Regions from separate parts of the Mesorhizobium opportunistum WSM2075 genome, predicted to be linked through region 2. Evidence: riboswitches for the same ligand, from Rfam matches in the RefSeq annotation. Region 2 holds a riboswitch; each other region holds the start of a gene.
The links. A riboswitch is a leader RNA that binds a small molecule or an ion and turns the genes downstream of it on or off. The one in region 2 is predicted to bind cobalamin.
Positions count from the first base shown of each region.

Region 1: it holds a riboswitch for cobalamin, as region 2 does, so the genes downstream of both, MESOP_RS18810 (CbtB domain-containing protein) here and MESOP_RS25160 (DUF1636 family protein) in region 2, are expected to answer to the same signal.
Region 3: it holds a riboswitch for cobalamin, as region 2 does, so the genes downstream of both, MESOP_RS01880 (aromatic ring-hydroxylating oxygenase subunit alpha) here and MESOP_RS25160 (DUF1636 family protein) in region 2, are expected to answer to the same signal.
Region 4: it holds a riboswitch for cobalamin, as region 2 does, so the genes downstream of both, MESOP_RS18205 (DUF1636 family protein) here and MESOP_RS25160 (DUF1636 family protein) in region 2, are expected to answer to the same signal.

Region 1 covers NC_015675.1:3,894,207-3,899,987, reverse strand. Annotated here, with positions in the region: gene cobO (cob(I)yrinic acid a,c-diamide adenosyltransferase) at 1-212, opposite strand, end outside; gene cobU (bifunctional adenosylcobinamide kinase/adenosylcobinamide-phosphate guanylyltransferase) at 214-729, opposite strand; gene MESOP_RS18815 (CbtA family protein) at 722-1,522, opposite strand; gene MESOP_RS18810 (CbtB domain-containing protein) at 1,538-1,717, opposite strand; cobalamin riboswitch at 1,754-1,951, opposite strand; gene MESOP_RS36230 (aromatic ring-hydroxylating oxygenase subunit alpha) at 2,095-2,718, shown strand; gene MESOP_RS36225 (SRPBCC family protein) at 2,673-3,317, shown strand; gene MESOP_RS18800 (MFS transporter) at 3,320-4,519, opposite strand; gene MESOP_RS18795 (heparan-alpha-glucosaminide N-acetyltransferase) at 4,755-5,753, shown strand; gene MESOP_RS18790 (methyltransferase family protein) at 5,750-5,781, shown strand, end outside.
Region 2 covers NC_015675.1:5,199,093-5,204,873, forward strand. Annotated here, with positions in the region: partial or broken gene MESOP_RS35265 (iron ABC transporter permease) at 1-42, opposite strand, end outside; gene MESOP_RS25145 (FecCD family ABC transporter permease) at 523-1,572, opposite strand; gene MESOP_RS25150 (ABC transporter substrate-binding protein) at 1,572-2,519, opposite strand; gene MESOP_RS25155 (ABC transporter ATP-binding protein) at 2,568-3,353, opposite strand; gene MESOP_RS25160 (DUF1636 family protein) at 3,350-3,811, opposite strand; cobalamin riboswitch at 3,834-4,043, opposite strand; gene MESOP_RS33070 (autotransporter-associated beta strand repeat-containing protein) at 4,398-5,781, shown strand, end outside.
Region 3 covers NC_015675.1:415,513-421,293, forward strand. Annotated here, with positions in the region: gene bglA (beta-galactosidase BglA) at 1-25, shown strand, start outside; gene MESOP_RS01855 (ABC transporter ATP-binding protein) at 73-1,185, shown strand; gene MESOP_RS01860 (DUF680 domain-containing protein) at 1,262-1,507, opposite strand; gene MESOP_RS01865 (DUF680 domain-containing protein) at 1,575-1,784, opposite strand; gene MESOP_RS01870 (DUF680 domain-containing protein) at 1,852-2,058, opposite strand; gene MESOP_RS01875 (DUF680 domain-containing protein) at 2,137-2,352, opposite strand; cobalamin riboswitch at 2,844-3,045, shown strand; gene MESOP_RS01880 (aromatic ring-hydroxylating oxygenase subunit alpha) at 3,160-4,407, shown strand; gene MESOP_RS01885 (FAD-binding oxidoreductase) at 4,465-5,565, shown strand; gene MESOP_RS01890 (PqqD family peptide modification chaperone) at 5,712-5,781, shown strand, end outside.
Region 4 covers NC_015675.1:3,787,226-3,793,006, reverse strand. Annotated here, with positions in the region: gene MESOP_RS18210 (winged helix-turn-helix domain-containing protein) at 295-1,494, shown strand; cobalamin riboswitch at 1,524-1,728, shown strand; gene MESOP_RS18205 (DUF1636 family protein) at 1,767-2,195, shown strand; gene cobW (cobalamin biosynthesis protein CobW) at 2,198-3,250, shown strand; gene MESOP_RS18195 (cobaltochelatase subunit CobN) at 3,267-5,781, shown strand, end outside.

The DNA of each region.
Region 1 (5,781 bases), 1.3 Mb from region 2:
ATGAACTGGACGACGCCGACACGTTTGCCATAGCCGAGCATTCTAAGCGCCAGGCCGAAAGCGGCCGTGGTCTTGCCCTTGCCGGGGCCGGTGTTGACGATCAGCAGGCCCTTCTCGACCGTCTTGCTTGCCACCTCGGCGTCCTGCACCGCCTTGCGCTTGGCCATCTTGGCGCGGTGGCGCTCTTCATTCTTGTCGTCGATGTCAGTCATCTCACTTCACCTTGAGCGGCAGCCCGGCCACCATCAAAAGCACCGTATCGGAAATCGCCGCGACCTGCTGGTTGAGCCGGCCGGCGGCATCGCGGAACCGACGTGCCAGGGCATTGTCCGGCACGATGCCTTGCCCGACTTCGTTGGACACCACGAACCAAGACCCGCGCGGTCGCAACAGCACGTCAGTCAGCCGCCGGCATTCCTGCTCGATATCGTGTTCGGCCAGCATGTGATTGGTCAGCCACAGAGTGAGGCAGTCGACAAGCACCGGCTGATTGTCCGGCAGGGCCTCGAGCGCGCCCGCGAGGTCCAGCGGCGCATCGATGGTCGACCAGCCCTCGCCGCGCCGCGTCCGGTGCAGCGCGATGCGCTCACGCATCTCGTCGTCATAGGCTTCAGCCGTGGCGATATAGGTCCATGGCGAGGGCAATGCCGTCGCCAGGATTTCGGCGTGCGCGCTCTTGCCGGAGCGCGCACCACCAATGATGAAAGTCAGCTTGCCTTGATCAGGCAAAGCTGTCGCGCAGGCTGGTCGCGGTGCCGGTGAAGCGGCCGCGCACCACGCCGACGACCGCGCCGAGCACCAGCCAGAACACCAGATTGGTTACGGTCACCGCCACCACGAACTGATGATGCAGGCCTTCCGGGATCGGCGTCTCGAAACTGTCGGGCTGCGGCGCGCCGACAATATGCGGGGCGACGATCAAAGCCACGCCGAGGATCGCGAGCGGCAGCGATTTGCGGAAGGCGATCAGCCCAAGACCGATCGCCGTGGCCGCCACCGTCGAGACCCACCAAATCTGGCGCGGCAGCAACTCGGCCGCCGGCATCGCCGGCAGTTCCGGCGGCAGGCCGAGGCCAGGCGCCAGCGTGAACACGGCAAAACCTGCCAGGCCCCAGAACACGCCCTGGCGCCAATTGCCGATGCCGCCCGCGAATTCCGAGACCGCGACCAGGACCAGCGCGAAGCCGATGCCGGTGACGATGTTGGCAAGCACGCTGAAGCCGAAACGCTCGAAACCATCGGCCGGCGCCCAGCCTTCGTCTTCCGCCGGAGCGGCGGCTTCGGCCGGTGCAGGCGCGGCGGAACTCATGGCATTCCCCGCCGGTGCGGCGGTGCTCATGGCATTGGTATCCGCGGCAGTGGGCGCGGCATGGTCATGATGATGGCCGCCACCGGCCTGCTCGTAGACTTCGGCCTTGAGGATAAGCGGCACGGTGGCATAGGCCTGCATGCAGGCGAGAACGACGCCGGCCACGAGCCCTGCGATCGCCGCGATGAACACGACGTTGCGAAACAGGTTCATGATGTCAAATCCTCGTCAGTGGCAGGGAAACGCCATCGAATGACGATAGTCGTGGGCGGCATTGTGGACCGCATCGATATGCGAGAAGCCGACAAAGCCGACAACGAAGATGCCGAGCAGCGCGGCGAGCGCGAGCTGCATGAAGCGCGACTGCGAGGAGACCGAGGTGCCGAGGGAGACGGAAGCGGTATTCATGTCTTGTCCTTTCACCCTCCACCCGAGGGCATCGAAGTCAGTTTCCTGTCGCCGGCAGGTCTCCTGGCTCGCGGATAAGCGCCCTTCTCCACCTTCCCGAAGAAAAATCTTCAGTGGCATATGGAGAGGACTACCGCACACAGTTGCGGGGGCAGCCACGGCATTGGGCGACAATTGAGCCCGCACCGCATTCCCTCTTGGCTCCAAAACGGAACCGACGACAGCGTGACTATACGGAAAATCACGACACGCGGCAAACCAAATTCCGCCGGCAACCAGCGCGATTGCGCCATGCCGGCGGCATCGGCCGTTCTCGGCACTACAATTGACAATTATCCCGGCCGGGTGTCGGCTGGCCACTTCACAGGAAGCCAGCCATGCAGCCCCCAGCCCTGCAGCCATCAGTCCTGCAGCCCAATGCCAGCGAGCGCGATCGCTACAACGGCCTGACCCGGGCTGAAGCGACGTTGCCGTCATCGGCCTATTGGGACGGCGAGAGCTATCAGCGCGACCTCGATGCGATCTGGTATCGAAGCTGGCTGCTCGTCTGCCGGGAAGCCGATCTTGCCCAACCGCTGGCTTTCCGCACGTTCCGCGTCGGCACGCAGGAAATCGTCGTGCTGCGCGACGAGACCGGCGAACTGCGCGCCTTCCACAACACCTGCCGGCATCGCGGCTCGCAGCTGTGCCAGGAAAGCGAAGGTCGGCTGAAGGCGCGGCTCATCACCTGCCCCTATCATGCCTGGTCGTATTCGCTGCGCGGCGACCTCGTGCGCGTGCCGTCGAAATCGCTGCCCGAAGGCTTCGACAAGGCCGACCATCCGCTCTACCGCATCGCATTGTCGGTATGGCGCGGCTTCGTGTTCGTCAATTTGCAGGAGGACGCGAATTTGCAGGAGGACGCGGCCGGCTCGGCGCAGGCCTCCTTCGACCCCGCCTCCGGCAATCTCGACAATTGCCGCTGGAAACGCTGGTATCAGGCCATGTGCTGCGCAAGGTGATGAACTGCAACTGGAAGATTTTTTGGGAAAACTTCAACGAATGCCTGCACTGCCCCGGCGTTCACAAGGACCTGTCGCGGCTGGTGCCGATCTATGGCCGCGGCCTGATGAGCCGGCATGACGACCCCGAATGGGTGCGGCACGCCGACAATGACGCGCCGGAATTTTCGGGTAGTTTGCGCGTCGGCGCCGAAACCTGGTCGCGCGACGGCAAGACCCATGCACCGGTCTTCGCGGGCTTGACGCCAGCCGAGCGCGCCGCCGGCCAGACCTACGCCACCAGCATGCCCTCGATGTTCATCGTCGGTCATGTCGACTATGTCAGGACCGTGCGGCTGGTGCCGCTCGGCCCCGAACAGACCGGGCTGGTCGCGGAATGGCTGTTCGCGCCCGAAGCGCTCGATGCCCCGTCGGCCGACATCGACAACATAGTCGCCTTCGGCACGCAGGTGCTGGAGGAGGACGCGGCGATCTGCGAGGTCAACCAGAAGGGCCTGCGCTCCATGCGCCACAAAGCCGGCGTGCTGATGCCCGAGGAATATGATCTGCACCGCTTCCACAACTGGGTGCGCGAGCGCCACTCGGCGCTTTCGCCATGACGTCACAGTGACTTCGGCAGATAGCGCCAGGTCACGAAGCCGCAAACCGCGGCCAGCAGGCTCAGCGTGACGAACACCGAGCCGAGCCCGAAGAAGATCAGCACCACGGAATAGACCAGCGGCGGCGTCAGCTCGGAAAAATCGAGATAGGTGCGGTAGACGGCTGCCATCTGCGCGCGCTCGTAGGAGCGTACCGAGCGCATGAAGGCCGTCGAGCCCAGCGCATCGAGCGCGATGGTGAAGAACGCGCCGCCAAGCAGGAAAGCGCCGGTCACCAGCGGAGCGGTCGCTCCCACCGTGCCCGCGGCCAGCAGCATCGCCGACATGGCGAAATAGGCAAACGTCATGGTGCGCCGGCCGCCAAAGCGTTTTCCAGCCTTGCCCCAGAAGATGGCCATGAACAACAGCGCGTTGCCGGCCGAGACGAGCAGGCCGCCGGCGATATCGCCCTGCCCGGTGATGACCATGAACAGTGGGCCGTACACGAAGAAGGTCGTCCAGAAGCAGGAGCGTCCGAAAGCGATCAGCCAGGCCAGCCTCAGCCTCGGCTGCGCGACGAAGCGGCCGATATTGGCGAGTGGGTTGACCGGTCGTGTCTTGCCCGGCTGGATCGACTGGTTGTCACCAAGCCGATAGAACCAGAACAGCGCCAGCAAGGCCACTGCGAACACCGCCACCGCACCATGCGCGGCCCAGATGCCGAAATGCGCGTAGAGGAAGATGCCGAGCGTCGGCCCGCCGGTCCAGGCAAACATCGACCACGCCATGCGCAGCGATTCGGCCTGCATGAAGTCGGTCTTGCGGATGTGGTCCATGATGTAGAGGTTGAGCGTGATCGACAGCGCACTGGCGCCCATCACCCGGCACAGCATCCCCGCTACTTGTCCGGCAAGCGTGTGGGTGACGAAGAACAGCGAGCCGATGGCGAGCAGGCAAGCCCCTGCGGTATAGACCCAGCGCCGCGCAAAGCGGCGGATCAGCATCGGCATGAACAAGGTCACCGACAGGCCGAGCAGCGCCACGATGGTGTAGAGGATCGAGACCATCTGCTCGTTGTGGAGGATCTCGTATGCCTGGATCGGGATGACGCTCGACACCGTGGCGCGCGCGAAGGATTCGACCGCATAGAGCGAGGCGAAGGTGCGTGCATCCGCGGCCTTGAGGGCCGGGAGCCAGATCGGATGGCGCACATGGGTCGACATTGCTTCCCCAAAGCAGAATCACCGGTCAAATCTGCCTTGGCCGTTTCCAGGCCATTAAGAGGAAACCGACGCGCAGGCGGCGAAAAGCGGGTTGGTCAAAGCCTTTCCGGCGCTGGCCCAAAGCGGCATCCGACGAGGCCTGCGCCCACGCGGCGCCGTGCCGAGGAACCCGGCCTTCTTCTGTCCCGGCCAACCGTGATAGTCCTCTGGTGGGGCTGAATCAGATCGCGAGACCATGACCATCGAAACGCCGACCGCACCCGTCCAGGATCAGCCCAAGCGCATCGTCGCCATAGACATCCTGCGCGGCATCGCGCTGCTGGCCATGGCGAGCTACCACTTCACCTGGGATCTGGAATTCTTCGGCTACACCGACCCCGGCCTCACCGCCTTCGGCTGGTGGAAGATCTACGCACGCTGCATCGCTTCGACCTTCCTGTTCCTGGTCGGCGTCAGCCTGTACCTCGCCCATGGCCGGCAAATCCGCTGGAACGGTTTCTGGAAGCGGTTCGCCATGGTTGCCGGCGCCGCGGTCGCCATCTCGGTCGTCACCCGCATCGCCACGCCGGACGGCTTCATCTTTTTCGGCATCCTGCACGAGATCGCGCTCGCCAGCTTGCTCGGCCTCGCCTTCCTGCGCCTGCCGGCGTTGCTGACCCTGCTTGTGGCGGCACTGGTTATCGCGGCGCCCGTCTATCAGCGCTTCGAGGCCCTGGATCATCCCTGGCTGTGGTGGATAGGCCTGTCGGCGATCAATCCTCGTTCCAACGACTATGTGCCGCTGTTTCCATGGTTCGGCGCGGTGCTTGTCGGCATCGGTGTCGCGAAACTTGCCTCCGCTTCCGGCATGCGGGCGCGCCTGGCAAGCCTGGCGGCCGGCCGCTGGGCCAATCCGCTGGTCTTCATCGGCCGACACAGCCTCGCCTTCTACCTGATCCACCAGCCGCTGCTGATCGGTTGCGTCTGGCTGTTCTCGCAGGTGATGCCAGCCAAGGTCGAAACCCCTCAGGTGAATTTCCTGAAAACCTGCCAGATCTCGTGCGAGCAGTCGCGCGACGCCAAGTTCTGTTCGAGCTATTGTAGCTGCATGCTCGACACGCTGGAGGGTGAATCCTCGCTTGATCGGCTCTACAACAACGATCAGACTGCGCAATGGAAGGCACATCTGGGCGATCTGGCCGGCACCTGCACCGCCCAGACCGACGACAAGATGACCGAGGGGGGACAGCAATGACCGACGCCCAACCGAAGCCAGGGAGGAT
Region 2 (5,781 bases):
AGTCCGGGCCAGGAGTTCGCCTGCCAGCAGCGGCGCGGGACCGGTGCAATCGCCATCCTGACGGGCACGGCTGCCCAGCAAGCGCCGTCGTACTCCGTCGAAAGGACATGCCAGGCTGGCCGATTGCGGTATCCGGGCGTCGTCACTCCCCTTGAGAAAGGCAGTATAATTCAGGCGTTCCCGACGCTGGATTGGCCGGTTTCGGCGAACAGGAGGGTAAGATGCTACGTGCAATATTCAGGGTTCTGGCTATCGTCGTCCTCTGCTCCACCGCCGTCGGAATCACGGCAAGTCTGACCATGGCTGACACGCGCGACGCGGGCCACAAGCCGGGTGATAGGGGCCACTAGGCCCACTGCCCAATGCCGACGTGCGATCGGGCAATTCGCCGCGGCCCAAGTTGATGGCCCGTTGCTCCCGCAGCGGGCCTATCTTTCGCCTAGGGCGGCAGGACCAGCGCCGCGAGCACCAGGTGAACGACGCGACCCCGGAAACAGCCGAACTGAGCAGGACACGCTGCCTTCACACGCGGTTCCGGACGACCATGGTGACGACGAAGAAGGCGCCAAGCGAGCTGGTGATGATGCCGATGGGCAGTTCCTGCGGCGGCAGCAATGTCCGGGCCAGGAGATCGCTTGCCAGCAAGAGCACCGCCCCGAATAGCGCGCAGCTCGCGATCAGGCGCAGATGCAAGGGACCGGCCAGCGGGCGCGACAGATGCGGGATCATCAACCCGACAAAGCCGATGACGCCGGCGACGGAGACCAGGATTGCCGTCGAGAAGGCGGCGACGAGAAATGTCGCCCGGCGCATCCGCGCCACCGGCACGCCAAGGCTCTCGGCGGCACTTTCACCGGCCAGGAAAGCGTCCAACCGGCGATGGTTCCAGAGCCCGTAAACCGCAATCGTGCCGGCGCCCACCGCAGCCAGCCAGACATTGTCCCAGCGCGCCGGCCCAAGCCCGCCCATCGTCCAGAACAGCACCGAATGGGCCGCGCGCTGGTCTCCGGCAAAGACCAAATAGTTGGTCAATGCCGTGAACATGAAGGAGACGGCAAGGCCGGCGAGGATCAGCCGTTCCGGGCCTTGCCCCCGCACCCGCGTGACCAGCAGCAGGACGATGCAGGCCGCCAGTATGCCGCCGGTGAAAGCCGCGACCGGCAAGGTCCAGGTGCCGAAACTGTCGCCAAAGACGGTGATGACGGAAACCGCGCCTGCCGCGGCTCCCGACGACAGGCCGAACAGGAAAGGATCGGCTAGATCGTTGCGAGTCACCGTCTGCAAAAGCGCACCGACGATGCCCAGGCCCCCGCCGACACAGATCGCCAGGATCGTACGCGGCAACCTGAGATCGACGACGATCGTGCCGATCGGGCCCGATACCGAATGTTCCTCCAGCCCGATGGCATGGCCAAGTGCGGCAATGACATCCCTCATCGGTATCAGCGTCGACCCATAGGCGATCGACAGCAGCACCAGGGCCGCCATCGCCACCGCGCCCGCCGCCATGGCCAGCGTGAATGCCTTGTGCCCCGAAAGCGCGCCGGATTTATGCGTAAGCGCAAGATGCATCAGAATGCTTCCGGATGCATCGCCCTGGCGATCTTGCCGATCGCCTCGATGTTTGCCGGTCCGGGCGTCAGTTCGGCATAGCGCAGCGCCACGAAGCGCTCGTTCTTGACCGCGTCGGTCTCCTTCATCGCCGGGTGGACTTTAAGGAAATCGAGCAGCTTCCTGTAGCCGCCGCCATCCTGGTAGTCGAGCAGGATGAGGAATTGCGGGTTGCGCGACGCCACCGTTTCCCAGTCCGTGTTGCCCCAGCTGGTGTCCATGTCGGCCATGATGTTGTCGCCGCCGGCCGCCGTGATCATGGCGCTGGGGATGGCGAATTTCCCGGCGGTGAACGGCTTGTCCTCGCCGGAATCGTAGAGGAACACCCGCGTTCCCTTGGCGCTGCCGACTTTCGCGGTGATATCGGCTAGTTGTGCCTTCCAGCCGGAGACGAGCTTTTCCGCGTCGGCTTCCTTGCCGAAGATCTTGCCCAGCTTTTCGACGTCGCCATAGAGCAGGTCCATCGAGGCGGCGGACCTGCTCTTGTCGAGATGGACGCAGCTTTCGGTCAGCACAAGCGTCTTGATGCCGTGCGGAGCCAGCGTGTCGGGCGTCACCTCGCCACCCGGCTTCATGCCGTAGTACCAGCCGGCAAAAAAGAAATCGGGCTCGGCGGCGACCAGGTTTTCGAGCGTCGGGTATTTTGGCGCCAGTTCCGGGATGGAGCCCTGCTCGGCCTTGAATTCGGGACCGACCTTGTACCATCCGGTGATGCCGGTCAGCCCGACGATCGACGGCTGCAGCTTCAGCGCGAAGGCCATCTCGGCCATGTTGAGATCCTGGATGACGGCGCGCTTGGGCGGCGCGTCGAAGGTCAGCGGCTTGCCGCAGCTGTCGACCGTGACGGGAAAGGCGAAGGCCGTCGAGGCCAGCAGCGAGAAGAAGAGCGACATAGCAAGACGTTTCACGGATTTTGCTCCTTGGCTGAACAGTGTCGGATGAGGAATGGTCTTCGATCAGGAAGACGGCGCGGCGCGGTTCGGAACGTCGAACACCGTCAGTTCGCGGTCTTCGGTCGGATGGCGCAGGCGAAACACGTCGACGCCGAAGATCTCGCGGATCAGCTGCTGGGTCAGTGCTTCACGCGGTGCCGCCAGCGCATGCAGCCGGGCTTCGTTCATCACCGCGACCCTGGTGGCGAAGGGCGCCACCAACGCCAGATCGTGCAGCACCGCGATCACCGTCATGCCGAAGCCGGCCACGAGTTCGAGCAGTTCGCCACGGGCGCGTGGATCGAGATGGTTGGTCGGCTCGTCGAGGAACAAGACCTTCGGTTGCTGGGCGATGGCGCGGGCAAGCTGAGAGCGTTGGCGCTCGCCGCCCGACAGCGAGCCGATGGTGCGGCCAAGCAGCGGCAACAGGCCGGTCCGGCGCAGCGCGTCAACGACGATGTCGCGTTCCTCGCTCCTGCGCCTCAAGCCGGCATGCGGGACGCGGCCAAGCTCGACATAGTCGATTACCGCGAGCCGCGGATCCGGCTGGTCGGTCTGGCCGACGACGGCGATGTGCAGCGCGCGCTCGGCGGCCGAAATCCTGTCCAGGCGCCGGCCGCCAAGCTTAACCTCCCCGGAACTGGGCCTGAGCATGCCCGACAGCATGCGCAGCAGCGTGGTCTTGCCGGCGCCGTTGGGGCCGATGATGGCGAGCCGATCGCCCGATGCCACCGACAGGCTGACCGACAGGACCAGGTCCCGGCCGTTCGCCGTCGCGCCCAGATCGCGCGCTTCGAGAAGCGGCGTCATCGGTTTCCCTCCGCAGGCGTGCCCGGGATGCGGGCCACGGTCTTGCCGGCCAGTCGCGGCGGACGTTGCCCGGAATTGCACCAGCCGTCGGCGAGCGAGGCATAGAGGCTGGCGAACCGCGCGAGATCGCCGGCATCGGCTTGCGCATCGATCGACCCGAACAGATAGGCGGCCTTGCCCGGCGCCTGGAAGGCCACCGTCAGCGGCCGCGCGCAGCCCGCCATGCACTCGACGCCCTCGACCGTGAAGCCTTGCGCCACCGCAGGGGCCGAGAGCCGGGAGCGCAGGATGTACAGGCTTTCGCCCGACCTGATCCCACTCGGGACGCCGCGGCAAAGCGTGCACACGATGATGCGGTGAATGAGATGAATGGGATCGATGGCGCCGTCCAACTTTCCGTCTTTCTCGATAGGCGACGGAAGGATGTTGGCGAGCCGGCCGACAAGACCGACGTCCACGTCTCCTCCCGGCACACCCCGTCCGGTCAACTCCGTGATGGCAGGTCTCCTGGCTCGCGGGTCTCGGCTCGATCCTGCCTTCCCAGCCTTGCCGGCCAGTGGCATTTCGGATCGTGCTCACCGCTTACAGTTGCGGGGGCAGCCACGGTCTCGACCCCTTTCCGGGGATCTCACCGTGTTCCCTTTTCACCCCTTGCCTTTCGGCGCGGGGACCATCACGCACCCACCGTAGATTTCCATCGATCGCACCGCAACGGGTTTTTGCGATGCTGTTTATTAATGTAATAACATTACGTTAGAAGCGATATTTGCGGATAATGTCAACCCCTATTGTCTGGAAAGCCGAGACGTCTGCCGGCAGAGAGGGCCGGCCAAGCGATCCCTCGATCAATGCCACCGCAGGCCCGCCCCCCTGTATAGTTTTATGGGCTAATTTAGATACTACAAATATAAATTTTGTCCTCACCGCTATATAGTTGCAGTTGCACAACATTCTTAGCGTTTTGGTAGTCCTCTGGACTATAGATGGATTGCCGGGCGGTAGCATTCATGCTGCGTTCGGGCATCTGGAATTAGGGGCGAAGGCATGGTGGGACGGGTTCACGCGCGCGGCGGGGTTTTGACTGCAGCGCGCGGCCGGTTTTTGGCGGGGGCTTCCCTGGCAGTGCTGGTCGTTGCCGGGGTGGCGCCGCGCCAGGCGATCGCGGGCAACTACGTCGCCAACAGCGATGGCTCGCTTCGCGCCGCGATTACCGCCGCGAATGCCGATCCTGATCCTAACGCGACGATCACGTTGACCGGCAGCTTCACCGTGTCGTCCACCAGCCTTCCGACGTCGACTAAGCCGCTGACGATCGACACGCAAGGTTTCACCCTCTTTGGCGCACCGGGCAGCGGCGTCGCAATTTCCGGCGCTGGCGCCGTGCGGACGCTGATGGGCACGTTCAAGGGCTCGGATGGCGGCACTTCATCAGCGGGCCTGCAGATCCGGACTGGGGCCGCGGTGATCAATATGGGCTTGGTTCAAGGCGGAACCGGGGCTTCAGGATCCGGCGGTTCGGGCGTCGATTTCGGCGGCCCGGGCGCTGTCGCGAGCTTGACCAATCACGGCACCATCCGCGGTGGGCCGGCTACGAGCGGCAACGGCGGCATTGGCGTCTACGTTCGAAATGGCGCCGGTCAGATCATCAACACCGGCACCATCGAAAGCGGTGGCCCGGGTGGGGGCGCTATCGCAGCCAACGGCGCTACCGTCTCACTCGATATTGTCAACAGCGGCGTGATCCGGGCCGGTGCCGGCGCTAACGCAATCGGCTGGATTTCGAGCGTCACGCCGACGACGGGCGTAATCAACCTCGAGCTCCAGGACGGCTCGCAGATTTTCGGCAATGTGGTGGCGAACGCCACGGCGACCACCGACCGCCTCCGGCTCAACGGAACCGGCTTCTCTGTCCTGGATGGTTCGATTGGCGCCGCCGGGCAGTATCGCAACTTCGATATTTTCGAGAAGACCGGCAGCGGCACCTGGGCACTGACGGCCGACAACACGGCGACCACCAACTGGGATATCCAGCAAGGCACGCTGCAACTGGGAAATGGTGGCACCAGCGGCTCGATCATCGGCGACGTCACCAACGCCGGCATGCTCGCCTTCAACCGCAGCGATGCGCTGACCTATGGCGGCGTTATCAGCGGCACTGGCTCGGTCAGCCAGATCGGCAGCGGAACGACGATCCTGACCGGCGCCAACACCTATAGCGGCGGCACGGTGATCAACGCCGGGACACTTCAAGTGGCCGCCGACGGCAATCTCGGCGCGACTTCGGGCAATCTCAGTTTCGGCGGCGGCACGTTGCGCACGACCGCCAGCTTTTCCACTGCCCGCAATGTCCAGCTCAATGGCAATGGCGGCTTTGAAACGGCCGGAGGCACGCAACTGGACCTTACCGGGCAGGTGACCGGCGCCGGCA
Region 3 (5,781 bases), 2.1 Mb from region 2:
CGCCTGGTTCGGACGCATCGACTGAATTTTGAGGAATCGACTCAATTTTTTGAGGAATCACTGGAGGAACCAATGGCCGATGTCAATTTGAGGCAAGTGAAGAAGTCCTACGGCAATCTCAACATTCTCCACGGCATCGACCTCGATATCAAATCGGGCGAGTTCATCGTCTTCGTGGGTCCGTCGGGCTGCGGCAAGTCGACCTTGCTGCGCTCCATAGCCGGGCTCGAGGAAATCACTTCAGGCGAGCTCAAGATCGATGGCGAGGTGGTCAATGACGTGCCACCGTCGAAGCGGGGCATCGCCATGGTGTTCCAGTCCTACGCGCTCTATCCGCACATGACCGTCTACGACAACATGGCGTTCTCGATGAAGATCGGCAAAGAGAACAAGGCCGAGATCGACCGTCGCGTGCGCCAGGCAGCGGAGATCCTACAGCTGACCAAATATCTCGACCGGCTGCCCAAGGCGATGTCGGGCGGTCAGCGCCAGCGCGTCGCCATCGGCCGCGCCATCGTGCGCAACCCGAAAGTGTTCCTGTTCGACGAGCCGCTGTCGAACCTCGACGCGGCGCTCCGCGTCGCCACCCGCATCGAGATCGCCAAGCTCAAGGAATCGATGCCCAACACGACCATGATCTACGTCACCCACGACCAGGTCGAGGCAATGACGCTGGCCGATCGCATCGTCGTGCTCAAGGAAGGCCATATCGAACAGGTCGGCACGCCGATGGAGCTCTACAAGAAGCCCGGAAATCTGTTCGTCGCCCAGTTCATCGGCTCGCCGGCCATGAACATCCTGCCGGCGACCATCGACAAGACCGGAAACCCGACAATCGTCAGCCATGTCGGCGGCCGCAAGGCGACGGTGCCGATCGCGACACCGGCTTCGGCGAAGGGCGCGGCGGTAAGCTTCGGTGTGCGGCCAGAGGATCTGATCATCGCCAGCGGCACGGACTATCTGTTCGAAGGCACGGTGGATTATGTCGAACAGCTCGGCGAGGTCCAGCTGGTCTATGTCGACATCGGTCGCGCCGACCTGCCGCTGGTGACCAAGCTGCCCGGCAATGTCGAGGTCAAGCGCGGCTCGACATTGCGGCTGAGCGCCAATGCCGAGGACCTGCATATCTTCGACGCGGATGGCCGGTCCTTCGCGCTGCACGAGGCGGAAGCAAAGGCGGCTTGAGCTAAAAGCCAACTGTAACGACAAAAAAGAGCGGCGGGCATGGCCCGCCGCTCTTTGTTAAACCGACTTCGATTTGTTAGTGATTGCCGAAGTGGTCCCGGTCATTGCTCTGGGGGGTCGGCTTCTGCACGTTGCCCGACGAATTGAGCAGCTTGTAGACAGGCGAGCCGCTGTCGCGGATCGAACCGGTATGCGACGCGTCCACATCGGTCGAAGTCACGGCAGGCTGGTTGGCGCCGTTGGAGCCATAATTGTCGCTGCCGGCGACAGCGCTGCCGGAAATGGCCAGGACGGCGGCGGCAGCAAGGATGATCTTCTTCATTTCACGTCTCCTGAAGTCTCGAATTCCATGGCAGCGGCGGGCAAACCCGCCGTTGCCAGGTCGGCTGTTAGTTGTTGCCGAAGAGGTTGTGGTCGGCGCCGAAGACAGGCTTCTGGTCAGCCGGTTCCGACTTCTTGTTGGTCGAAGCCGTGTACGAATTGTCGGTCGAAGTCACGGCAGGCTGGTTGGCGCCATTGGAGCCATAGTTGTCGCTGCCGGCGAAGGCGCCGCCGGAAACGGCCAGGACGGCGGCGGCAGCAAGGATGATCTTCTTCATTTCAAGTCTCCTGAAGTCTCGAATTCCGCGGCAGCGGCGGGCAAACCCGCCGTTGCCGGGTCGGCTGTTAGTTGTTGCCGAAGAGGTTGTGGTCGGCGCCGAAGACAGGCTTCTGGTCAGCCGGTTCCGACTTCTTGGTCGAAGCCGTGTACGAGTTGTCGGTCGAAGTCACGGCAGGCTGGTTGGCGCCATTGGAGCCATAGTTGTCGCTGCCGGCGAAAGCGCCGCCGGAAACGGCCAGGACGGCGGCGGCAGCAAGGATGATCTTCTTCATTTCAAGTCTCCTGAATTTTGATGAATTTTTGAGTTCGCCAGGACGGCGGGCAAGCCGCCGTCAACTGGCGATCAGCCGTTAGTGGTTACCGAAGAGGTTGTGGTCGGCACCCTGGACAGGCGTCTGAGCAGCCGGTTCCGACTTCTTGACCGAAGCGGTGTACGAGCTGTCGACGGCAGTGGCTGCAGGGGTCGCATTCGAACCGTAATGGTCCGAACTATAATGGTCGCTACCAGCGAAGGCGCTGCCGGAAATGGCCAGAAGGGCGGCGGCAGTGAGAATGATCTTTTTCATTTTGGGTACTCCAGTATTTTTCCGTCCGTCTAGCGGCGTGTCTTGGGATGAAATCGCGTCGTTCGGACAGCCCCGATGTGGGAAAGCCAGATGGTCGTTTCCAATCACGAAGTTGTTCCGCGTGGACCATGAATCCACCACTTGAAATTGTACCACCGGCTTCCACATCAATTTTTTTCTTTTTGATATCAATCGATTAGATAAGACCAAGGGAGCCATCACCAACTGTGTCGGAGGTCCAGCGTTCACAACGTCCTGCACGCACCGTCAACAGAAACGAACCGTTCGGTTCGATTTTAGACTCCGCTAATAGTCACTTTTCGAAACTGTTAACCTTTTTCGGCTCCGGCCAAGGATCAAAAAACAACGTTTGGCGTGCTGGCGACGAGCCGGTTTCAAAGGTCGCGATCCTTGTCCAGACGACTTGCATGCGTGTCGCGCCGCATGGATGCGATGTCGTTTTCATGCCGACGCCGCGATGCGTGCCGTGATTAGATCACGCCATCTCAGGTGCCGCTTCGTGACGACGGAGTGGAGAATTGGGAAGCCGGTCAGAATCCGGCGCTGCCCCCGCAACGGTGGTGGAGTTCAAGTCGCAACGGGAGACCACTGGGCGAAAGCCTGGGAAGGTGTCGCGATGGTCCGCAAGGACGACTCCAGAGCCCGGAAACCAGCCCGAGATTGCTAGAACTCGACTGATCGCGGTGGGCGGTCAAGGGGCGGATGATGCATGCCCGGTTGTCGCCGGCCTGCGTCCGATCCTTCCTCCATCACCACCAGTTCAGTCCTTGGGTATGAGGACAGGACATGGATGCTCGCAACGACATGCTGAGGCTCTTGAACAGCCGCAGACAGGGCTTTTCGCTGGAACAGCCCTTTTACACCGATCCGGACTACTTCAAGCTCGACATGGAGCTGATCTGGTATCGCGACTGGCTGTTCATCGGCCATGATTGCGAGTTGCCCAGGCCAGGCAGCTTCATCACCGTGCAGATCGGCGACTATCCGGTCGTGCTGGTGCGCGATCAGCAGGGCAAGATCAACGCCTTCCACAATTCCTGCCGCCATCGCGGCAGCCGCGTCTGCAATACCGACAAGGGCATGGCCGCCAAACTGGTCTGCCCCTACCACCAGTGGACCTATGAGCTGGATGGCCGCCTGCTGTTCGCCCGCCAGATGGCCGAGGGTTTCGACAAGAGCCAGTTCGGGCTGAAGCCGGTCGCCTGCGAAAGCGTCGCCGGCTATATCTTCATCTGCCTGGCGAAGGAGCCGGCCGACTTCGCGCCGATGCGGGCGATGATCGAACCCTACCTCAAGCCGCACCGGCTCGGCGAGGCGAAGATCGCCTTCGAGAGCACGATCATCGAGAAGGGCAACTGGAAGCTCGTCTGGGAAAACAACCGCGAGTGCTATCATTGCGCGGGCAATCACCCGGAATTGTGCAAGACATTCCCGGAAGCACCGACCGTGACCGGCGTGCAGGGCGCCGACAGCGATCCGGAGATGCTGGCGCACTGGGCGAAATGCGAGGCGGCCGGCCTGCCGAGCAAGTTCCGCATCGATCCGGCCGGACAGTATCGCGCCACCCGTGCGCCGCTGCTGCGCGATGCCGTCAGCTACACGATGAACGGCAAGCGGGCGGTGAGGAAGAACCTCTCCGACAGCGTCTCGGCCGACCGCATCGGCACCTTGATGCACTATCACTACCCGACGACATGGAACCATATCCTCATCGACCATGCCGTGACCTTCCGCGTGCTGCCGATCAGCGCCACGGAAACCGCCGTGACGACCAAATGGCTGGTCCACAAGGATGCGGTCGAGGGCGTCGACTACGATCTCGCCGAACTCACCCATGTGTGGACCGAGACCAACGACCAGGACCGCCGCATCGTCGAAGAGAACGCCTTCGGCATCCTGTCACCAGCCTATGAGCCCGGCCCTTATTCGGAGTTGCACGAGGGAGGCGTCATCCAGTTCGTCGACTGGTACGCCCGCTTCATCGGTCCGCGCCTTGCCGAAGACGGCAAGCCGGCGCTGCGCAGCGTCGCGTGAGCTCATGTTGCCCAAACACGACATGAGCCGGGCAAGAAGGACCAGAGGATGAATGCGATGACCGATCTTGGCCTCTATCGCCATCTCGACCAGATGGCGCCGTGGAACGACCGGCTCCAGGTGCTGGAAGTGATCGGCGTCAGCGATGAGGCGCCCGACGTGAAGACCTTCACCTTCCGGTCCGACAACCAGACCTGGTTCCGCTACAAGCCGGGCCAGTTCGTGACGCTGGAGCTGCCGACTTCGGACGGGCCGCTGATGCGCACCTACACGCTGTCATCGTCACCGTCGCGGCCATTCTCGATCGCGGTGACGGTAAAGGCGCAGGCCGGCAGCATCGGCACGCGCTGGATGTTCGATCATCTGGTGCCCGGCTCGCACGTCAAGGCCTATGGGCCGGCAGGCGATTTCTCGCTGCACAGCCATCCGGCGGCCAAATATCTATTCATCTCGGCCGGTTCGGGCGTGACACCGATGATGTCGATGCTGCGCTGGCTGAACGACTGCGCGCCCTGGACCGATGTCGGCTTCGTCAATTGCGCGCGGCGCGCGGAAGAGATCATCTTCCGCAAGGAGCTCGAACTGCTCGGCGGCCATATGCCCGGCCTGTCGCTCGGCTTCATGATCGAGGAGCGGTCGAGCCGCGAGGGCTGGTACGGCCATATGGGCCGCATCGACGCGATCCGGCTGCCATTGCTGGCGCCGGATTTCCGCGAGCGCGAAATCTTCTGCTGCGGCCCCGATCCCTTCATGCGCGCCGTGCGCGGCATGCTTGAAGCCGCCGGCTTCGACATGACGCAATACCATCAGGAGAGCTTTGCGGCCCCTGCCGTGGAGGAGGTCCCGGCGCCGTTCGCGGCGCCCGCGGAAGGCGGCACGGTTGTTCCGTTCGGAGCGGCAACGCCAATCCGCTTCTCGCTTTCGGAGGTCGACGCCGAATGCGTCGCCGGCCAGACGGTGCTGCAGACGGCGCGCGCTTCGGGCGTGCGGATTCCCGCCGCCTGCGAATTCGGCCTGTGCGGAACCTGCAAGGTGAAGAAGGTCTCCGGCCATGTCGAGATGAGCCACAATGGCGGCATCCTCGATCATGAGATCGACGACGGCTTCATCCTGGCCTGTTGCTCCAAGCCGCTGTCGGCACTGGAAATCGAGGCGTAGTCGGCAGGCAGGGCCTGCGGTCGCGCTCGCCGGGCCTGCGGGCATCTTGCCAAAAACCCTGCAAATGGTTAGACGCCTCTACAACGGTAGGGTTGACCGTGAGGGCCGACGATCATCTGCGCGGCCTGCTTCGGCGGGGAGCAAACATGAGACAATCCGGCATCTATGCCATAGCGAGCAAGGACATCGTCTTTGAATCCTTCGACGGCGAAGCCG
Region 4 (5,781 bases), 1.4 Mb from region 2:
GCACCGGACCTTAATGCGGAAGCGTGACAGTTTAACCGCTGAACCGTTTTAAGGGGCCTATGCTGCAACGCGGCGAGGGTTAGCGCAGCACTTCCAGCGAAGCAAGTCAAACCTTGTTCAAAAGGCGGTGCTGGACGGCATATACGGAGAAACTGGTCCGATACGCTCCTGTTTGATTTCCTTCGCTTTCTACTCCACTTTTCTCTCCTGACATGGATGCCGCCAAAACCCTGCTAGCATGGGCAGGAATCACCCATCAAACGACGGTCATCGAGTTACAAGAGTCGCATCCGAATGAAGGAAAAGATCTCGCTTGCCACCGCCCGGCGCGTCGCGCTCGCCGCTCAGGGTTTTCTCGACCCCCGCCCCAATGGCACGCCCGACCGCCGTCATTTCGCCCGCGTTCTGTCGCGTACCGGCCTGCTGCAGATCGATTCCGTAAGCGCGGTGGTGCGCGCGCATTACATGCCGCTCTATTCGCGCCTTGGCCCCTACCCGCTCGCTCTGCTCGACAACGCCGCCGTCACCCGCAAGCGCACGGTGTTCGAATACTGGGCGCACGAGGCCTCCTTCCTGCCGGTGGAGACCTGGCCGCTGATGCGCTGGCGCATGCAGCGCGCCGAGCAAGGCAAAGAGATGTATCTGGGGCTGGCCAAATGGGGCCGCGAGCACGCCGCCTATATAGAAGAGATCTACCGCGAGGTCGTCGCGCGCGGCCCGATCGCTGCTTCCGCGCTCGAAGGCCAGAAAGGCTCGGGCGGCTGGTGGGGCTGGAGCCACGCCAAGCATGCCTTCGAATGGCTGTTCTGGGCCGGGCGCATCACGACGGCGCACCGCCGCGGGTTCGAGCGCTTCTATGACCTGCCCGAGCGCGTGCTGCCGCAGGCGGTTCTCGACCTGCCCGTACCGGCCGCCGAGGACGCGCACCGCGAATTGCTGCGCATCTCCGCCCGCGCTCATGGCGTGGCGACATCAGGCGATTTGCGAGACTATTTCCGTTTGTCCCCCGCCGACATGAAGGGCCGCCTGGAGGAATTGGTCGAACTCGGTGAGCTGCTGCCGGTGCGCGTCGAAGGCTGGGATAAGCCCGCTTACCTGCACAAGGATGCCCGTCTGCCCAGGAAAATCGACGCCCGTGCCTTGCTGGCCCCGTTCGATCCTGTGGTCTTCGAACGCTCGCGCTCGGAACGGCTGTTCGATTTTCACTACCGCATCGAGATCTACACGCCGGCCGAAAAGCGCCAATATGGCTACTACGTCCTACCCTTCCTGCTCGGCGACAGGATCGTGGCGCGCGTCGACCTCAAGGCCGATCGGCCGGCGAGTGTGCTACGCGTCCACGCGGCCTATGCCGAGCCCAAGGCGCCAGCGGAAACCGCCGCCCAGCTTTTCGAGGAATTGAAGCAAATGCAGGGCTGGCTCGGGCTTGAGCGCATGGAAGTGACGCCCGCTGGCGACCTCGGACAGTCACTTGCCGACATCGCCATGTCGTAGGCCCGCGTTGACAGTCCTGCCCGCAACAGCCTAAATCCGCTCCAGACGGTCTCTTCTCTTCAATGAGAGGGGCTAAGAGGGAATGCGGTGCGGGATGAAAATCTCAAATCCGCGGCTGTCCCCGCAACTGTAAGCGACGAGCCAAGGCCGAAAGCCACTGGGAGTTCCCGGGAAGGCGGCTAACCAAGGCGATGACCCGCGAGCCAGGAGACCTGCCGTCTGCGACAACATAATCCGATCGCCCGGCGGGTTTCCGGGCAAGGAGCCGGTTTTTGGACCAGAACAGCAGTTTTTCGGCTGGCACAGCGGACAATTCGTCCGTCGACGGCGATGCCTTGGCCGGCGTCACCGTCGTCGTCTGCGCCTCGTGCCGTGACGAAACCGGCTCCGACGCCCATCCCCGCGCCGGCGAACTGCTGGCTGAGGATACGCGCAACGCCGCCTCGGGCGAAGATATCCGCGTCCGCACCGTCGAATGCCTCGGCAATTGCAAGCGCCGCCTCAGCGCCGCGATCCTCCGCGACGGCTGCTGGAGCTATGTCTTCGGCGATCTGACCACGGCTAGCGGCGCCGACCTTGTCACCGGCGCAAAGCTCTTCGCCACTTCCACCGACGGCCTCATCCCATGGCGTGGCCGGCCCGATAGCCTCAAGCGCGGCCTCGTTGCCCGCATCCCTCCTCTCGACATGCTGAAGGACTGACCATGACCGCTCCAGATTCGTCCGCCAACCTTTCCCGCGTTCCCTGCACCGTCGTCACCGGCTTTCTCGGCGCCGGCAAGACGACGCTGGTCCGCCATCTCCTGGAAAACGCCGGCGGCAAACGCATTGCCATCATCGTCAATGAGTTCGGCGACATCGGCATCGACGGCGAGATATTGAAGGGCTGCGGCATCGACACCTGCCCGGAGGAAAACATCGTCGAACTGGCCAATGGCTGCATCTGCTGCACCGTGGCCGACGATTTCGTGCCGGCGCTCGACCAAATCCTGGCGCTGTCGCCGAAGGTCGACCACATCCTGATCGAGACCTCGGGCCTCGCTCTGCCCAAGCCGCTGGTCCAGGCGTTTCAGTGGCCGACGGTGAAAAGCCGCGTCACGGTCGACGGCGTGATCGCCGTGGTCGATGGCCCGGCGCTGGCCGAAGGCCGCGTCGCCAACGACATGGACGCGCTGCAGGCGCAGCGCGCTCAGGATGAGAGCCTCGACCATGACGACCCGGTTGAGGAAGTGTTCGAGGACCAGATCGCCTGCGCCGACCTGATCATCCTGTCGAAGAGCGACCTGATGGACGCCGCAGGCTCAGCCCGCGCCAACGCCATCATCAACGAACACTCCGCCCGCGCCGTGAAGATCGTGCCGACCTCGCACGGCAAGGTCGATCCCTCCGTGCTGCTCGGCCTCGGCCTCGCCGTCGAGGATGACATCGAGAACCGCAAATCCCATCATGACGGCGCGTTCGACCACGAGCATGACGACTTCGACACCTTCATCGTCGACATTCCCTCGATCGCCAATCCCGACGAGCTGGCAAAACGCGTCGCCAACGCCGCCGAGCAGGAAAACGTGCTGCGCGTCAAAGGCTTCGTCGAGGTCGGCGGCAAGCCGATGCGGCTCTTGCTGCAGGCGGTCGGCCCGCGCGTCAATCATTACTATGACCGCGCCTGGACGGCCGAGGACGATCGTCGTTCGCGCCTCGTCGTCATCGGTCTCAAGGGGCTGAACCGCCCGGCCATCGAACGCATACTCGCCGGCTGATCTCGGACAGGCCGCGATGCACATCCTCACCACGACTTCCGCCTCGCTCGACGATCTCGCCGAGCCGGTCGACCTGCGGCAGACGCCGGCGGATATCGTGGCGCTGTCCTTCACCGACAGCGATCTGGCTGGACTGGCAGCGGCGTGGAAGGCCGACGCCGGCCGCTTGCCCTCGATGCGGCTCGCCGCACTGCGCGACCTGCGTCATCCCATGTCCGTCGACCTCTGGGTCGACAGCGTCGCCCGCCATGCCAAGATCATCCTCGTGCGCATCCTCGGCGGCCACGACTGGTGGCGCTACGGCTGCGACCAGCTCGCCGCGACCGCCCGCGCGCACGGCATAAAACTGGCGCTGCTGCCGGGTGAGAGCCACGACGAGGATCTCCGCCTCATCGAAGCCTCAACGCTGCCGCGCGAGGAGTTGGATAGCCTGCTCAGCTATTTCCGCGAGGGCGGCCCGGCCAATATGAGTGCGCTGGTGCGGAGGCTGGCGGGGCTGGCTGGGCAGGATGTGACGACTGTCGAACCGGTCGAAGTTCCAAAAGCCGGCTACTATGAGCCAAGTCGCGGCGTCGTCCCCCTCCCCCACGAGGGGAGGGTCCGGCCGCAGGCCGGGGGTGGGGTCCTCTCCGAAGCGCGCCGACTCAAGGAAACGTCGCCCCCGGTCGTACCGACCCCACCCGGCCCTGCGGGCCACCCTCCGCTCGAGGGGGAGGGAAACGCCACGCCAGTCATTCCCATCCTCTTCTACCGCTCGATGCTGCTAGCCGCCGATGTCGCGCCGATCGATGCCCTTTTCGAAGCACTCACCCAACGCGGCATAACCCCCGTCCCGATCTTCGTCTCCAGCCTCAAGGACCCGGCATCCCTGGCCTTCGTGGAAACCGCGCTTGCCACGCTGAAACCCGCCGCCATCATCACCGCGACCGCCTTTGCCTCCGGCGCCGAACCCGGCGTCGAAACCCTGTTCGACCGCGCCGGCGTGCCCGTCTTCCAAGTCATCGTCGCCACCACCCGCCACGACGTCTGGGAAAACAACCAGCGTGGCCTGGCACCCGCCGACCTCGCCATGCATGTCGTGCTGCCCGAACTCGACGGCCGCATCCTGGCCGGCGCCATTTCCTTCAAGGGCGAGAGCGAGACCGATCCGGCACTTGGTCATCACGCTTTCGCCAATCGGCCGGAACCGGATCGCGTCGCCCAAGTCGCGGACCGCATTGCGGCTTTCATCAAGCTGCAGGAAACGCCCCGCACGATGCGCAAGCTGGCTATCCTCATCCCGGACTACCCAAGCGCCCCCGGCCGCACCGGCTATGCCGTTGGCCTCGACGTGCCGTCCAGCGTGCTGGCCATGCTGCACGACCTGAAGAAGCAGGGTTATGGGGTTGAGGGGATTCCTGAGACGCCGCGCGAGTTGCTGGGTTTGCTGGAGCGGGGCGATAGTGGGTTAGGGTTAGAGGAGTATCTGGACTTCTCGAAGAGCCTGCCAACAGCGGCAATTGCCGCGGTAGAGGCTGCATGGGGAAAACCCGAAGGGAGAGGCTTGCGTGAGGCACCCCCCTCTGTCCTGCCGGACATCTCCCCCTCTAGGGGGGAGATTGCGCTCCCATCTCCGCCTTCGCCAATCTCCGATCTTGTAAAGGGAGAGCCGGCGACTAAACTGCCAATCTCCCCCCTTGCGGGGGAGATGTCCGGCAGGACAGAGGGGGGTGTTCAAGCTCCGACCTCGACCCACTTCCCCTTCCGTGCCGCCACCTTCGGCAACATCACCGTAGCCCTCGCCCCCGATCGCGGTCGCTCCGCCGACCGCCGCGCCGACTATCACGATCCGACGCTCCCGCCCCGCCATGCGCTCCTCGCCTTTGGCCTCTGGCTGCGCAAGTCGCTCGGCGTCCATGCCCTTATCCATGTCGGCGCCCATGGCACGCTGGAATGGCTGCCGGGCAAAACCGTCGCGCTTTCGGAAAACTGCTTTCCCGAGATCGTCACCGGTCCGCTGCCCGTCATCTATCCCTTCATCGTCTCCAACCCCGGCGAGGCAGCGCAGGCCAAGCGGCGCATCGCCGCCGTCACGCTTGGCCATCTGCCGCCGCCGCTGACCGGTGCCGGGCTCGACGAAAACCAGCACAAGCTCGAACGGCTGGTCGACGAATACGCCCAGGCCGATGGCCTCGACCGCCGCCGCCGCGATCGTCTGGCCAAGCTGATCGTCGACACCGCACAGAAAACCGGCCTCGCCTCGGAAGCTGGCGTCGCCAGGACCGATGCGCCCGACGAGGCGCTGCGCCGCATCGACGCCTGGCTTTGCGATCTCAAGGATTTCGCCATCAAGGACGGGTTGCATGTCTATGGCCGTGCGGCCGAGGACGAGCCCGACGCCATGCGCCGCCAAAGTGCGGAGAGTGAGAGGACGGCGCTGCTCGCGGCGCTCGATGGCCGCCACATTAAGGCCGGTCCGGCCGGCGCGCCGGCGCGGGGCCGCTCCGACGTGCTGCCCACCGGCCGCAACCTGTTCACGTCCGACCCGCGCA